3 regions of the Peribacillus sp. NPDC058002 genome follow, and region 1 is predicted to be linked to each of the others. Evidence: riboswitches for the same ligand, from Rfam matches in the RefSeq annotation. Region 1 holds a riboswitch; each other region holds the start of a gene.

What was found. A riboswitch is a leader RNA that binds a small molecule or an ion and turns the genes downstream of it on or off. The one in region 1 is predicted to bind thiamine pyrophosphate.
Region 2: another riboswitch for thiamine pyrophosphate. It lies ahead of tenA (thiaminase II); the one in region 1 lies ahead of tenA (thiaminase II).
Region 3: another riboswitch for thiamine pyrophosphate. It lies ahead of thiC (phosphomethylpyrimidine synthase ThiC); the one in region 1 lies ahead of tenA (thiaminase II).

What each region holds. Positions count from the first base shown of each region.
Region 1 is NZ_JBHVQU010000175.1:370-3,650, reverse strand. It holds gene ACFVSH_RS20500 (ABC transporter ATP-binding protein) at 1-792, opposite strand, end outside; gene ACFVSH_RS20495 (ECF transporter S component) at 803-1,387, opposite strand; gene tenA (thiaminase II) at 1,402-2,085, opposite strand; TPP riboswitch at 2,220-2,348, opposite strand; gene ACFVSH_RS20485 (SDR family NAD(P)-dependent oxidoreductase) at 2,484-3,230, opposite strand.
Region 2 is NZ_JBHVQU010000118.1:8,272-11,552, reverse strand. It holds partial or broken gene thiD (bifunctional hydroxymethylpyrimidine kinase/phosphomethylpyrimidine kinase) at 1-157, opposite strand, end outside; gene thiW (energy coupling factor transporter S component ThiW) at 126-647, opposite strand; gene tenA (thiaminase II) at 651-1,340, opposite strand; TPP riboswitch at 1,431-1,536, opposite strand; SAM riboswitch class I at 1,695-1,799, shown strand; gene ACFVSH_RS17780 (Fur-regulated basic protein FbpA) at 1,976-2,164, shown strand; gene ACFVSH_RS17775 (aspartyl-phosphate phosphatase Spo0E family protein) at 2,418-2,612, shown strand; gene ACFVSH_RS17770 (GNAT family N-acetyltransferase) at 2,681-3,187, opposite strand.
Region 3 is NZ_JBHVQU010000007.1:15,889-19,169, reverse strand. It holds gene thiC (phosphomethylpyrimidine synthase ThiC) at 12-1,793, opposite strand; TPP riboswitch at 1,929-2,043, opposite strand; gene ACFVSH_RS02910 (HAD family hydrolase) at 2,159-2,947, opposite strand; gene ACFVSH_RS02905 (histidine phosphatase family protein) at 3,117-3,281, opposite strand, start outside.

The DNA.
Region 1 (3,281 bases):
AAATCCTTGCACATGCATAAGGAGTGAATCATCTGTAAATTGGTGTTCACGAATGGGTGCATGCTGATTTACATATTCATCCCAAACACCTGGAAACCATATTCCATATTCTTTCATTTCATTTTTATATTGTGAAAGAATGGTGTCTCTTGGACCATCAGCCATGATTTGACCGTCATCATTAAAAAGCACGATTCGATCGATGAATTCTAAAACATGGTCAATTTTATGCTCGACGATTATAACCGTTTTGTCTCGACCAACTTCCTTCAACAAGTCCCAGATTTCTTTTGTTCCTTCCGGATCAAGCATGGCGGTTGGTTCATCCAAAAATATCACTTCTGGTTCAAGGGCCAATACTGAAGCGATTGCCAGACGCTGTTTCATCCCGCCTGATAATGTTTCTATACTTGTATGGCCTAGGTTCAATCCTACTTTACGGAGATGATATTGGATTTTCCCTTTCATTTCACCTTTAGGGACGGAAAGATTCTCAAGGACGAAGGCGATTTCCTCATCGGCAAATGGCATGCAAAACTGACTATCAGGGTCTTGAAAAACATACCCCCATGAAGAAGGGCATTTCATTTCTTCAACTTTCATCGGGACTTCGATGGAATTCGGAATCAATCCGCTTAACACTTGCAAAAGAGTGGACTTACCACATCCTGATGGTCCCAACAATAGTACCTTTTCTCCTATATCTAACGATAAGGATAGGTCCTTGAAAACCAAAGATTCATCACCGGGATATTTCATTCTTAACTTCTCAACTGAAATGATTGGTTCCATGGCCCTCAACCTAATTTTGATCCAGTTCTGCATAATCTTTATTTGAAACCGGACGAACAAGATTAGTTACTCCAGTCGCTTCCAAGACTTTAACTAGATAATAGGCAGTCACACCTGCAAAGAAAATGGAACCCACAAACCTCGCTATCATGAATAAAGATAGATTCCAAGTAGAAAGCGCACCAATTTCCCCGTATGCAAAATCCATTAGTACGGATGCAAGGCAGGAAGCTACCGCAGCTAAAACGGCCACCGACATATTGAATTTTTTATATTTGAACCCCATGAACACCAGTTCCGCGAACAAACCTTGGACCACCCCATATAACAGTACGGTCAGCCCCCAAGGAGAACCTAGAAAGAATTCCCCGGAAGCTGCAGCAATCTCCGCCAAAAGTGCCACACCCGGTTTCCGTAAAATTAAAAAGGCGACGGGACCAGCTATAAACCACATTCCATAAATAAGTTGATCCAGATGTAATCCTAATGGTTTAACAGAATAGTAAATCGAACCCCAAAGGATATAAACGATTCCAAATGCTACCGAAATCACGATCGTGACTAATATATCCGTTAATTTCAATCCTTTTTTCATTATTTCATTCTCCTTTATACTTCCAGTGTTTCCTGGTGCACAGGCCATGTCTCTAAACGATAAGCCATTTCCCAAAATGAGTATTCATATTGGCTGCTAAGGATAAAATGCTCTTTCATCCTCTCCTTATCTTCGTCCGTTACTTTTTCAGCAATCTCATCAAGCCTCGCAATTTGTTCTTCCACCAAAGTGCGGAACCACTCTCCTCCGTACGCCGCTATCCATTCTTGATAAATCGGCTCTTCGGGTATGCTACCTTGCAGCTTTTCACCTATTTCATAATACAGCCAGTAACACGGCAAGATGGCTGCAATAACATCACCTAAATGTCCCGAATAAGCTGCACGATACATATGGGAAGTATAAGCATAAGCAGTCGGGGCGGGTTTGAAATTTTGCCTTTCTTCTTTTGTGATGCCTAATCTCTCAGAAAAATTCTCATGAAGCTTCAACTCCGCTTCATATGTTCCTTGTGCATGGCCGGCAAGCCTGCTTGTTGTATGTAAATCTGTAGCTTTGACTGCCCCTAAAGCTTGAACCCTGGCAAAATGAGATAAATAATAGGCATCTTGCATGACATAAAAACGAAAACATTCCAATGGCAATGTGCCATCTCCTATTCCTGCAACAAACGGGTGATTAAAACTAGCTTCCCAAATATGGTCAACTTCCCGACGGATTTCCTCTGAAAACTTCATGTCCATTACCTCCAAATAGTATTTTTCAATGAATCTTACAGAAAAAAACTTTTATCACCCCTTTTTTTGCAAACAAAAAACCACTTTCTTAAACGTAAAGAAAGTGGTTGTACTTGAAAAAATACAGAAACGTATCGTTCCAGACCCCACTTCCCTACGCTGGTATAAACCAGATCAGGTTCTAAGGGTCTTAAAGTCATACTCTAATCTCAGCTTCTGCGGTAAAATCAACTTTTACCTATAAAGCACCCCTAGTGGTACAAATTGTATATTTAATTTTCATTTGCCTTTATATTAACACGATAAATCCAATTGTCAAACGTATTAGAAAAAGTTTTCAACCTAATGCTTTAAGTTTACTAGCCTTTCAATCTTGCATAACCACCCAACTATATTGATTAGACCATAGTTAATCCACCATTTACGGAAAGTGTTTGCCCCGTAATATACCCTGCATCTTCCGAAACGAAATAGGCAACAGCACTGGCAATGTCCTCTGGTTGAGCTAGCCGGCGAAATGGAATCGCTTTTTCCAAGGCACCTGCTATACCTTCATTGTATGAGCCTATTTCTTGAAATAGGGGCGTATCTGCAGGACCTGGCGCAATACAATTGATGTTGAGTTTGTGACGTGCCATTTCTCTTGCTATCGTTTTTGTGAAGGCAATCACCCCTCCCTTAGCAGCCGAATAAACTGCCTCTCCACTTGATCCTACTCTAGCTGCATCAGATGCAATATTTACTACCTTTCCATAACCATTTTCAATCATGAGAGGTAAAATTTCCTTGCAAGTATGGATCTGCCCAAGTAAATTAATATCGATAATCCTTTTCCAAGTGCTAGGATCGCTTTTTAAAAAAGGTTCCACCTTATCCCAGCCTGCATTATTAACCAATATATCTATTTTATGATAATGATTCACTGTTTCTTCAACGGCTTTTTTAACACTTTCTAATTTCGTTACATCACAATGGACCGCCCTGGCTTCAAAACCCGAATTTTCGATTAAAGAAACCGTTTCCTCAGCATTTTTATGATTTATATCAGCCACGATGATGTTAAAATTGCGAGAAGCCAATTTTTTTGCAATCTCTCTGCCAATTCCGCTTCCGGCACCGGTAATAAATGCGATTCTTTTATTCATCGTATTTCCCTCCACTTTCACCATTTAGTCAATATGGATTTATTTAAACTG
Region 2 (3,281 bases), on a different contig from region 1:
TTGGCTGTACTGAACGGACTTCCATTGTATTTTGTGCGGTTACGGCTGTGATGGCAGACATTCCAAAGACACCATGTGCAGAAAATGTTTTTAAATCCGCTTGTATTCCTGCGCCGCCCCCTGAATCAGAGCCTGCGATGGTTAATGCTGTTTTCATAAAAAAACCCCTTCATATAATTATTTTTTAGAAGTATTTTAAGTAATATGAATGCTAAAATCGCACCAGCGAATGAACTGAGCATAAAAGCCGGTAAAAAACCAAAGAGCGCAGCTTTTTCCCCCAATAGGAGGAGGGCAAGTGGATAACAGGCTAGGGAACCGAGAATACCGGTCCCGATCACTTCCCCTAAACAGGCAAATTTTAAGCTTTGTGTTTTTCGGTAAAGGATGGCAGCCAAAAGTGCACCGATCATGCTACCGGGAAAGGCGAAAATTGAACCGGTACCAGACATGTTTCTAATGATGGAAACTAAAAAAGCTTGTGTCACTGCATAAGCTGGCCCCAATAGAACGGCCGTCAGGACATTTGCCAGATGCTGAATAGGAAAGACCTTTGCAAATCCTGCAGGAATGAAAATAAATGAACTGGTCAGCGTCGTAATAGCCGTGATCATGGCAGTCAACGTCAGTTTCTTGACAGGATTCATCATCTACAGCGGCCAATCTTGCTCATTATGAACCATATCCCAAAATAAATATTCATATCGGGAAGTAACCAAAAAGTGCTTTTCTAATCTAAGAAGTTCCTTTTCTGGCATGCCTTCCGTCAATTCTTCCAACAAAGCGATCAGCCATTTATGTGCTTCCCCGAATTCAGGAGATGAATAGGACCTTATCCAATCTGCGTAGCGATTGTTTTCCAATGCTGCTCCATTTTGTTCTTTCAGTAGCAAACCGATTTCATAATAATCCCAAGCGCAGGGCAGAAGACAGGCGATCAAGTCTGCCAAAGTCCCATGCTGAGCTGCATTTAGCATATAGCCTGTATAGGCTAGAGTCGTTGGAGTAGGTTCTGTATCTTCCAATTCCTTGGAAGTGATCCCGAATTCGGAAGCATAATGCCGATGAATATCCATTTCCACTTGAAGGGTTTCATTTAAAATACTCGCAAACTTTGCCATGGTTTCGATGTTATGAGCTTTGATTACACCTAAAGCAAAGAGCTTGGAATAATCCATGAGATAGATATAGTCCTGCTTCAGGTAATAGGCAAATTTCTTTTCAGGAAGCGTACCATTTCCAATTGCCTGGACGAAGGGATGTGAATGGTTCCTTTTCCAAATCTCTTTTGACCGTGCATGTAGTCTATCACTGAATGTTTCTAATTTAACATTCTCCATTGTTCATCCTCCTTTAGAATGGATCCCTTTGTTCATGAAAAAACCCCGTTCCTGAATACGGAACGGGGTAGATGGATATAGTCTGAAAATGGACGATATCATCCACTTCCCTCCGCCGGTATGAGCCGGTTCAGGTTCAAAGGGTCCGGAACTAATTCCATCTCAGTCTTAAAAAAAGACTCCCCTAGTGGTGTGAATTGTATGTAATTACTGACATCATATCAGAAAGACAAGAAAATGCAACCTGCATTTAAAAGAGGGACCATTTTATGTCCAGGAAAAAAGGGAGAACCAGGTAATTGACTTTTGATGGTTATTAGGATAAAATCATGTCTACATCATTTATATATCGATTTCTTATCCAGAGAGGTGGAGGGACTTGGCCCAAAGAAACCTCGGCAGCGGACCCGTTTTGGGAACTGTGCTAAATCCAACAAGCATATGCTTGGAAGATAAGAAGAGCCGTACGGACACTGTCAGCCTCTTCTTGAATTAGAAGGGGCTTTTATTTTTGGGAAATAACGTTTAGTGACATAATAGAAAAGGTATATATAATTTGGTGAAAATAAAACAAGTTGATAAAGTTTAGCTAACTAGAAGCAGGCTCTAGGATGACTAGGAAAGGAGCCATTTACATGGCAGAATTATTTAAGAGGATCGAACAGAGGAAGGCAAAGCTTATTGAAGAGTTATTGGCCAATGGAGTATACAAAACCTCTGATGAAAGGCACCTTTATGATGCCCCATTAAAAGTACTTGAAGATGAATATAAGATTGTTATAAATAAACCAAATACCGAGTCACCTTCTGAATGGATGACATAGTAAACGATGGACTATAGTTTGGGTTCTTGGATAAGAGATATGATGTAAGCATTCACAGTCTACACTAGTGGATGCTTTTTTGCGTTTAATAGAAAATGACACAAAATATACATAATTACAGGATTAATAGTCATTTTGTCACATTCATCCTTTAAAATAACACATTTAATTTCCGAAAAATAGTTGATTTTAACTAGTATATTCATTATGATGAAAGTGTAAAAAAATTGAATAAATGGGAGGTGGCTATATAATGCCTTGCCTTAAGGTAACTATAGAAAAAATAGAAGAGAAAAGAAAAGAAATGATTAACTTGGCAGCAATTTACGGCTTATCAAGTCTGCTAACTGTTCAAGCCAGTCAAGAATTGGATACGCTATTAAATGCGTTAACAAGTAAAAGAGATTGTGAACATTTTTACCTCCAGAAAGCATATAGGTATTTTTAAATTAGCCAATTCGCACTCGATTAATATGAAAAAGCTACTGCTCAAGGCAATAGCTCTAAAGATTGATATTACATATCGACACGTTTACCAAGAATGAGCAAATCCCGCTCAATCCCATCCAACTCGGCAACTTGAGGTAAATGTGCCCATTCTTCAAACCCGAATTTGGAAAAAAGCTTAAGGCTTGGTGTATTGTGGGCGAAAATGAAACCCAATAGAGTCTTAACACCTAATTTTGGACTCCATTCAATTGCCTTTTGAATCGAAGTTTGTCCGATTCCTTTTCCCCGGAAATAATCATCTATATAAATGCTGATTTCGGCAGTGGAATTATATGCCGGTCGGCCATAGAAGGATTGAAAGCTCATCCATCCAGCAGTTTTCCCTTCTATAGTAATGATAAATAGCGGTCTACTTTCTGAATGATGTTCCTCAAACCATTTAACCCTCGATTGGACGGATACAGGCTCCGTATCTGCCGTGACCATTCTTGAAGCAATTGTTGAATTATATATTTCAACAATTCTGGGTAGATCGGATAGTCCTGCCTCTCTAAACGCTATGAGCTCTTCCATGATTTAAACTCCTAACTATCATTTATTCAATCTCCAGAATGAAGGGTAATCCCGTATTTTGTTTAAGGGACGGTGAATGACACCCAATCCATTG
Region 3 (3,281 bases), on a different contig from region 1:
TCTCGTCGGAATCATTGATAGATTTCCCCGTCCGTTTTCCTGAATTCATTCGCTTTTTCTTTAAGCCCTTCATCGATTACCGACTCAAAACCCAGACCCTTTTCCTTCGCCAGATCACGGATGTCCTGGGAGATTCTCATACTGCAGAATTTCGGGCCGCACATTGAACAGAAATGGGCTGTTTTGGCACCTTCAGCCGGTAGAGTTTCATCATGATATTCGACCGCCCTTTCAGGATCGAGGGAAAGATTGAATTGATCTCTCCAACGAAATTCGAATCTAGCCTTCGAAAGGGCATCATCCCGTTTTCTTGCATGCGGATGGCCTTTAGCAAGGTCAGCTGCGTGGGCCGCAATTTTATAAGTTATGACCCCTACCCGAACATCCTCTTTATTCGGAAGTCCCAAATGCTCTTTCGGTGTCACATAACAAAGCATGGCAGTTCCAAACCATCCAATCATGGCAGCACCAATCGCAGAAGTGATATGATCGTATCCAGGAGCTATATCCGTTGTCAATGGTCCCAGGGTATAGAATGGTGCTTCTTGACAGACTTCCAGCTGCTTATCCATATTTTCTTTAATCAAATGCATCGGTACGTGACCAGGTCCCTCCACCATGACTTGAACATCGTGCTTCCAAGCAATCTTCGTCAGTTCCCCAAGTGTTTCCAATTCAGCAAATTGTGCCTCATCGTTTGCATCTGCAATGGATCCAGGACGAAGGCCGTCACCTAATGAGAAAGAGACATCATACGCCTTCATGATTTCACAAATCTCTTCAAAGTGAGTATAGAGGAAACTTTCTTGGTGGTGGGCCAAGCACCATTGTGCCATGATGGAGCCCCCTCGGGAAACGATTCCCGTAACTCGCTTGGCTGTCATGGGGATGTATCGCAAAAGGACACCAGCGTGTATGGTGAAGTAATCGACACCTTGCTCAGCCTGCTCGATTAATGTATCCCGGAAAACTTCCCAATTTAAATCCTCCGCGACTCCATTCACTTTTTCCAATGCTTGATATATCGGAACCGTCCCAACTGGCACAGGTGAATTTCTGATAATCCATTCCCGGGTCGTGTGAATATTCTTCCCGGTGGAAAGATCCATTATATTGTCTGCACCCCATCGTGTAGCCCAAGTCATTTTCTCCACTTCAGCTTCGATCGATGAACTTACAGCCGAATTCCCAATATTCGCATTTATTTTCACATGAAAATTACGTCCGATGATCATGGGCTCACTTTCAGGATGGTTAATATTTGCCGGAATGATAGCCCGCCCGCTAGCTACCTCTTCTCTTACAAACTCAGGGGCCACATTTTCCCTGATCGAAATGAACTCCATTTCTGGAGTAATGATACCTTTACGGGCATAATGGAGCTGGGTCACGTTTTGCCCTTTCACTGCACGCAATGGTTTTCTTTTCAAACCCGGAAAAACTTCGGCATTGGATTGTGACTCAACTTTTTTATACCCGTTATCTTCGGGCTTTATTTCACGGCCATCATACTCTTCAACAACTTCCCGTTCCAGAACCCAGCTTCGTCTAATCGGGGCCAGACCTTTACGAATATCAATGGGATAATCTGAATCCGTATAAAAACCGCTTGTGTCATAAACTCGTAAAGGCGGATTCTCTTCTTCTCCAAATGACCCTGTAGTCGGACTTAGCTTAATTTCACGCATAGGTACTTTAATATCAGGTCTAGACCCTTCAGCATACACTTTTTTACTCCCGGCAAAACTGGACATAATTGAAACGTTCATGTCATTTACAGAATTACTCATCATGATTTCATTTCTCCTTTTTAAGTTCATTTAAAAAGGACAAAATCCAATCCATTTCGCACGAAAAAGCCAGATCTCATATTTAAGACCCGGCTAACGTTAGTATGACTACAGAAATGACCAATTGAAATGTCATTGTTTAGTAGATTCTAACTTCCCCACGCTGGTATGAACCAGATCAGGTCCTGAGGGTTAAGAAGCTTAAGCGCTTCTCTCTCAGCCCAACTTTTATTGGACACCCCTAGTCTGAATAATTTAATTGATTACAGGGTAACTATATATCACCCTTTTCATTCTGTAAATAATTTGAAAGACCTAATATTTTCATTACAACTCTCCAAAATCTGTTATTTGGAGAGTGCCATTAATTAATTCCCCAAGCTCTCAAGAATTGGGTAAAGCTCCTCTAAATGCTTGATTTCATAGGTCGGAATCACTTCATTCCGTTCCTTATCATGGCGATTTATCCAAACTGACTTTATGCCTACCCGTGATGCTCCAAGGATATCGGTCATTAAATTGTCTCCGACCATCAATACTTCATCCTTATCAAGCTCCATGATTTCCAAAGCATGCTCAAAAATGGAGGCATCTGGTTTACCTCGTCCAAAAGCGCCTGAAATCACGATTTGGTCGAAATAAGGAACCAGTTCAGGGGTAATTTCAAGTTTGGTATTTTGCAGTTCAGGAGATCCATTCGTAAGCAATAGCAATTTGTACTTCCCTTTTAATTCATCGAGAACACGGAAGGTCTCTTCATAGATAAATGGCTTTTTGCGTCTCTCGGCCGGGAAACGTTCTGCCAGTTCAAGCCCGAATTCCTGATCATCGATCCCTAATGCCTTCAAACCTCTCGTCCACGCTTCTTTCCGATAAGCCGGTGCAATCCCGGCCATCTTCCGGAATTCATCATGATCATCCTGAAAGTTTCCCCATAATCCCTCAAATGGGTTGATTCCGATCATTTGAGTGAATGCATATGTATCGTAAGAAGAATAAAGCTCACGTGCTTCCTTTCGCACAGCCTCTTCAAACTCGACGACATTCAGGCCATATTTCTCCTTAGCCACTTCGCATGTGGCCACAAAAGCCTCTTTTACACTTTTCTGATCCCAAAGTAATGTATCATCTAAATCAAAAAAAACTGCCTTCAGCAAAATGTCCACCCCTCTTCCCCTATTATTGAATTCGTAGAAATTACACTATTACAATAATAAACCACAACCAATAAAAAAAGAATAACTATTCGGAAAATGCCTTCCTCTTTCTTAAAATAAGCAAAAATGACTTACCCCTTCTGGTAGGAAACCTAATATAGTCCCTTTATCATCTTTTAAATACATAAAGCTTTCCATTACTGGCAATCTTGAACTTTGGACCATTAAACCCCCGTCGTATCAGCTCTTTCCTCATATATACCATGAGGGCGGCATGACTCACGATCAGAACATCCCTGTCCCCCTTTGCTAAGACCTCATCCAATACTTTATT